Regions from separate parts of the Achromobacter sp. EB05 genome, predicted to be linked through region 2. Evidence: riboswitches for the same ligand, from Rfam matches in the RefSeq annotation. Region 2 holds a riboswitch; the other holds the start of a gene.

Region 1 (3,400 bases), 1.4 Mb from region 2:
TTGATCTTGAAGATCCAGGCGGTGAAGGCCGATTCGTTGATCAGGTTGGGGTTGCTTTCCAGCTCGTCGTTGAACGCGACGATTTCGCCGGCCACGGGCGCGTAGATGTCGGAGGCGGCCTTGACCGACTCGACCACGCCGGCGGTCTCGCCCGCGTTCAGCTTGGCGCCGACCTTGACGTCGCCGACGAAGACCAGGTCACCCAGTTGGTCCTGGGCGGTATCGGTGATGCCGACGACGAACACGTCGCCTTCGGCTTTGACCCATTCATGGGACTCGGTGTACTTGCGATCGGTGGGCAGACTCATGGGAACTCCTGGGGGGATTCGGATAAGGAAATGGTGTTGCGCGCCTCGCGCCGGCGGCCTGCGCCCCAAAAGGGGCGGGCCTGCGGCGCGAAGCTTCGAGTTTACGAGTGTTCGACGGCTTTGCCGTTACGGACAAACGGCAGCTTGCAGACCAGGGCGGGCACCCACTTGCCGCGGATGTCGACCTCGACCGTGTCGCCCGCGACCACGCCTTGCGGCAGGCGGGCAAAGCCGATCGACACGCCCAGCGTCGGCGACATGGTGCCGCTGGTGAGTTCGCCCGTGCCGTTCTTGGCGCGCACCGCCATGTGGGCACGCATCACGCCACGTTCCTGCAGCTTCAGGCCGACGAAGGCGGCGGGCGTGGCGAACTGCTCCAGCGCGTCGCGGCCGATGAAGCGGCGCTCGGGGTTCTTCAGGGAAACCGTCCAGGTCAGCGCGGCTTCGCCGGGCTGGGTCAGTTCGTCCATGTCCTGGCCGTAGAGGTTCATGCCGGCTTCCAGGCGCAGCGTGTCGCGCGCGCCCAGGCCGGCCGGGCGCACACCCTGGGCCGCCAGGTCGCGCCACAGTTGCACCGCCTCGGCGGCGGGCAGCACGATTTCGAAGCCGTCTTCGCCGGTGTAGCCGGTGCGCGCGACCAGCGTGTCGTCGCCGACGCGGGCGGCCACGAACGGGGTCAGCGGCTCGCTGGCGGCCTGCCAGGCGGGGCGCGCGGCCCAGACCTTGGCGCGGGCGTTGGGGCCCTGCACGGCGATCATGGCCAGGTCGCGGCGCGGCGTGATGGTGACGTCGAACTTGCCGGCCTGCCTGACGCGCTGCATCCAGGCCATGTCCTTGTCGGCGGTGCCGGCGTTGACCACCACGCGCCATTCATCGGCGGCGAAGAAATACACGATCAGGTCGTCGATGACGCCGCCCTGCGGGTTCAGCATGCAGGTGTAGAGCGCCTTGCCGGGCACGGTCAGCTTGGCGACGTCGTTGGCCACCAGGCGCTGCAGGAAGGCGTAGGCGTCGGGGCCGGTGATGTCGGCGTTGAGCATGTGCGAGACGTCGAACATGCCGGCGTCCTGGCGCACCGCGTGGTGCTCCTCCAGTTGCGAGCCGTAGGCCAGGGGCATGTCCCAGCCGCCGAAGTCGACCATGCGGGCGCCAGAGGCGATATGTTCGTCGGCCAGCGGGGTGCGTTTGAGGGGTGCGGACATGCGCGGGTACTCCGGAGCGGCAGCGTTGCCAGGGTTACGGAATGCCGCCGGCGGACGGGATGCGCCCACGCAACGGCTGAATCTTCCGCCCCTCTGTCCTTTTGCCTGAGAGTTGCCCCGCGTGGCGGGTTTGCACCTTCGGCGCCTGGGCTGCTCGCTATGTCCCTGATTGGGCAGCGGCGCCAGGTCTCTCCAGAGTGCTGCTTTGCCGCGTCCGCGCGGTGAAAACCGGGACAGGGCAAGCATGCGCGGTATGGGATACCTGAGCGATTCCGGGCGAATTGCGCCTTCGGCGGCAGCCGCGAACGGCCGCTCTCTCCCGCAACATGCGTGACAGCGCCGAAAGCATACCGCGAAACGCGATTGCGTTGTTGATCCGTGAACGCTGGCCGGTCGCCGCCGCGCCCGTGTCAGCCCAGCGCGGTGTCCAGCAGCATCATCAGCACGAAGCCCAGCATCAGGCCGCAGGTGGCGTAGACCTCGTGCCCCTTGCGGTGCGACTCGGGGATGATCTCGTGGCTGATCACGAACAGCATGGCGCCGGCGGCAAAGCCCAGCCCCCACGGCAGCAATGCCGCCGACCAGCCCACCACCACCGCGCCCAGCACCGCGCCGACCGGCTCGACCAGGCCCGACAGCATGCCCAGCGCCACCGCGAACGCGCGCTTGTAGCCGGCGGCGATCAGCGCCACCGCCACCACCAATCCTTCGGGGATGTCCTGGATGGCGATACCGGTGGCCAGCGCGGTGCCCCGCAGCGGATCGTTGCCGGCGTAGCCGACGCCGATGGCCAGGCCTTCGGGCAGGTTGTGCAGCGTAATGGCGAAGACGAACAGCCAGGCGCGGCGCAGGCGGTGCGCCTCGATGCCCTCGCGGCCCTTGATGAAATGCTCGTGCGGCAACAGCCGATCCATCAGCAGCAGCGCCGCCGCGCCCAGCAGGATGGCGGCGCCCACCGTCAGGCCCGCGCCCCAGGGGCCGGCGCCCTGCGACTCGGCCGCCGCGATGCCAGGCGCCACCAGCGAGAACGCGCTGGCCGCCAGCATCACGCCGGCGCCGAAGCCGAACATGCTGTCCTGCATCTTCTGGGGGATGGTGCGCGCGAACAGGATCGGCAGCGTGCCCGCCGCGGTGGCGCCGGCGGCGACCATGCCGCCCAGCAGCGCGTCGGCCACGTGCGGCGCATTGGCATCGAAATAGACCCACGCCTGGTGCAGGCCCAGGCAGGCGACCAGCACCGCCAGCGTCCAGACGCTGACGCTGGTGGCCGCGGGCCGGATGCGATGACGGCTGAAGGTGTTCATGGTCCACTGCCCTCGCGCGATGCCGGCTCAGCCCACGGCGACGGCGTAGCGGCGCGCCACCTCGGACCAATCGATCACATTGTAGAAGGCGCCGATGTATTCCGGACGGCGGTTCTGGTACTTGAGGTAGTAGGCGTGCTCCCACACGTCCAGCCCCAGGATCGGCGTGTTGCCCTGCATCAGCGGGCTATCCTGGTTGGCGCTGCTTTCCACTGCCAGCTTGCCGTCCGGCGTCACGCTGAGCCAGGCCCAGCCGCTGCCGAAGCGCGTCAGCGCGGCCTTGGTGAAGGTATCGCGGAAGGCTGCCTGGCCGCCCAGCTCGGCATCGATGGCGCGGGCCAGCGCGCCGTCGGGCTCGCCGCCGCCGCGCGGCGACATGACCGCCCAGAACAGGCTGTGATTGGCATGCCCGCCGCCGTTGTTGCGCACCGCGCCGCGGATCGCCTCGGGCAACTGGTCGATGCGCGCCACCAGGGCGTCGACCGGCTCGTCGGTGGCGATGCCGGCGCCTTCCAGCGCGGCGTTCAGGTTGTTGACGTAGGTCTGGTGATGCTTGCCGTGGTGGATCTCCATCGTCAGCGCATCG
Region 2 (3,400 bases):
TGACTGTAGTCTTTATTTAGTCCGACCATGAATTGGGGTGGGTCTTATTGTCCCGGGAGAACAATGGTCTTTTTTTGGTGCGTTTGTCCATCGCGGTCATGATCTCCCGGCGTGCCATCTCCTGGCATGGGCTTAAGGCAACGCCACCGCCTGCCTGACGCTCGCCGCCAGCATCTGCGCCGTCGCCGCCGACAGCGTCCATCCCAGATGCCCGTGCCCGGTGTTGTAGAACACGCCCGGCCGCTTACCAGGGCCGACGCGCGGCATCATGTCGGGCATCATCGGCCGCAGGCCGCACCACGGCACCACGCGCGCGGTGCGCACGCCGGGGAAATGGCGGCGGGTCCAGTCCACCAGGGGTTGGATGCGTTCGGCGCGGATGTCCAGGTTGAAGCCGTTGAACTCGGCGGTGCCGGCCACGCGGAAGCGGTCGCCCAGGCGGCTGGTGACGATCTTGGCGGCCTCGTCCAGCAGGCTCACGGTGGGCGCGGCGGCCTGGCTCGCGGCGTCGTCCAGATGCACGCTGATCGAGTAGCCCTTGACCGGGTAGATGTTCAGGCGGTCGCCCAGTTGCCGCGCGAACTGGCGGCTGGCGGCGCCGGCGCAGACCACGATGGCGTCGGCTTCGTGCTGTTCGCGCCGCGCGCCCTCTGCACGCGCGATATCCAGCACGTAGGGCAGGCCGTCGCGGCTGATGGCGCGGATGTCGGCATCCTGTTCGAAACGCACCCCGCGCCGCAGGCACGCCTGCGCCAGGCCGCTGGTGAACTTGTGGATGTCGCCGGTGGCGTCGGACGGCGTGTAGAAGCCGCCGTGGCAGGGCGTTTGCAGCGTCGGCTCGATGCCGCGGATTTCCTCGGGCGTGACGGCGTGCCGCTCCAGCCCGCCTTCGCGCAGCAGCGCGTTGGCGCGGCGCGCGGTCTCGAAGCTGGCGGCGTCATGGTAGATGTGCAGGATGCCGCGGCGCTGCAGGTCGAAGTCGATGCCTTCGTCCACCGCCATGGCGTACAGGTGCTCGCGCGCTTCGATCGCCATGCGGGTGGTGGCGATGGTGTTCTGGCGGTAGTTGCGGATCTGCCCCATGAACTGGGCCAGCCACGAATACTTGTGCCAGCTCGGGCGCGGATTGAGCAGCAGCGGCGCGTCGTGGCGGCCCAGCCAGCGCAGGCCCTTCATGATGGTGGCGGCGCTGTTCCACACTTCGGCATTGCTGGCGGACAGTTGGCCGCCGTTGGCAAAGGACGTCTCCATGGCGGGATAGCGCTGGCGGTCGTAGACGGTGACGTCGTAGCCCAGTTTGCTCAAGGCGTAGGCGGACGTGACGCCGGTGATACCGGCGCCGATGATGGCGATGCGGGGCATGATGGCTCCAGAAGGCGTGGCCACGACCCAACGGCCGTGGCACCCCATCTGTCTCTGTACCTGAGAGCTTCACCCGGGCGCGGCGGCGCGGGTTCCCCTTCGGTGGGCGCCAGGCGCCTCTCTCCAGATTGTCTAGACCGCGCAGTCCTGTTGCCTGAGAGTTTCCGGGGCGGTTGCTCCGTCGGCGCCCGCCACGAGGGCGGGACTCTTCTGCGGGGTTTTGAATCGACGCACCGAGAATAGCCAAAATTCGGCGCGGGCGGGACTCAGGGTTAATACCAGGGGGGCGCCGGATTGGCTCTACACTGGGCGCCGAACCGCCGGCACGCGCCGGCCGGAAAACGAAAGGACGATCCCGCATGCGCGCTCCGGCAATGTTCCGTATTTCCCTGCTGTCCATGACGTTGACGCTGGCCCTGGCCGGCGCCGCCTCGGCCGGCCCGGCCGTCGCGCAAGCGCCCGCCGCCAAGGCAACCACGGCATCGACCTCCGTATCCACGCCCGCATCCTCGCCGGCATCCACCGCCAAGGCATCCGCGACGCCGGCACCCGCGTCCGCCGAGGCCGATCGCGCCACCGCCGCCGTCGACGCCGCCGTGGCCGAGGTCATGCGCGAGTACGGCATCGCCGGCATGGCCATCGGCGTCAGCCGCGACGGCGAGCAGCGCTTCTTCAACTACGGCGACGCCTCGCGCGCGCCGCGCCGCGCGGTCTCCAGCGACACCCTGTTCGAACTGGGGTCGATCAGCAAGACCTTCACCGTCACGCTGGCCGCCTACGCCCAGGCCACGGGCCGCCTGTCGCTCACCGACAGCCCGGCCAAGTGGGTGCCCGAGCTGCAAGGCAGCGAATTCGCCAGGCTGACGCTGGTGAACCTGGCCACGCACACCGCCGGCGGCTTCCCCTTGCAGGTGCCGGACGCGGTGCAGAGCATGGCGCAACTGATGGACTACCTGAAGGCCTGGACCCCGCGGTACGCGCCTGGCACGCGCCGCACCTACGCCAACCCCAGCATCGGTATGCTGGGCGTGGTGGCGGCGCGCGCGCTGGGCGAGCCCTACGTGGTGGCGATGGAGCAGCGGCTGTTTCCCAAGCTGGGCCTGCGCGATACCTACCTGGAAGTGCCGCCGGGCAAGATGCCCGACTACGCCCAGGGCTACGACAAGCAGGATGCGCCGGTGCGCGTGAACCCGGGCGTGCTGGCGGACGAGGCCTATGGCGTGAAGTCCAGCGCCCGCGACATGCTGCGCTTCGTCGAGATCAACCTGGGCACCACGCCGGTCGATGCCACGCTGCAGCGCGCCATCGCCGAGACCCATACCGGCTATTACCAGTTGGGCGCGATGACGCAGGACCTGATCTGGGAACAGTACCGTTACCCGGTGTCGGTGGAAGACCTGGTGCACGGCAATTCCGCCCAGGTCGCGTTCGAGACCCTGCCGGTCAAGGCCCTGCAACCGCCGCTGGCGCCGCAGCAGGCAGTGTGGATCAACAAGACCGGCGCCACCAATGGCTTCGGCGCCTACGTGGCGTTCGTGCCGTCGCGCAAGCTCGGCATCGTGATCCTGGCCAACCGCAACTATCCGAATGAGGCGCGGGTGCGGCTGGCGTTGCGGGTGCTCAAGGCGCTGGCGCCGTGAACGCCGGCGTCGGTCTTTGCCGTAGCGCAAACCCGTCGGACCCGATTCCGCCCTGGCGCGCGCCGCTGCGGCGATAATCGCGCGCATGACCTACCAATTACTCAAAATGCTGCATGTCGCCGCCGTGGTCGCATGGCTGGGCGGCTCCCTGTTCGTGTCGCTGTTCCTGCTGTCGTCGCAGCCGCCCGACAGCGACGAGGCGCCCAAGGAACGCAGGATGCTGGGCGCGCTGCGCCGCTGGACGCTGTTCGTGACCACGCCGGCGATGGTGCTGGCCTGGCTGGTCGGCCTGCACCTGGCCGTGACCTTCGGCTGGTTCGCCATGACCTGGATCTGGATCAAGATCGCGCTGGCGCTGGTCCTGTCGGGCCTGCTGGGCGTGCAGAGCGCGGCCTTGC

What was found. Region 2 has a riboswitch for glycine ahead of AAID08_RS18680 (D-amino acid dehydrogenase). Riboswitches for the same ligand answer to the same signal wherever they lie in the genome.
Region 1: it holds a riboswitch for glycine, as region 2 does, so the genes downstream of both, gcvT (glycine cleavage system aminomethyltransferase GcvT) here and AAID08_RS18680 (D-amino acid dehydrogenase) in region 2, are expected to answer to the same signal.

The regions. Positions count from the first base shown of each region.
Region 1 is NZ_CP155917.1:5,527,737-5,531,136, forward strand. It holds gene gcvH (glycine cleavage system protein GcvH) at 1-308, opposite strand, end outside; gene gcvT (glycine cleavage system aminomethyltransferase GcvT) at 410-1,510, opposite strand; glycine riboswitch at 1,594-1,716, opposite strand; glycine riboswitch at 1,750-1,842, opposite strand; gene AAID08_RS25220 (ZIP family metal transporter) at 1,921-2,814, opposite strand; gene AAID08_RS25225 (superoxide dismutase) at 2,842-3,400, opposite strand, start outside.
Region 2 is NZ_CP155917.1:4,113,859-4,117,258, reverse strand. It holds gene AAID08_RS18680 (D-amino acid dehydrogenase) at 133-1,362, opposite strand; glycine riboswitch at 1,407-1,493, opposite strand; glycine riboswitch at 1,495-1,585, opposite strand; gene ampC (class C beta-lactamase) at 1,722-3,002, shown strand; gene AAID08_RS18670 (CopD family protein) at 3,088-3,400, shown strand, end outside.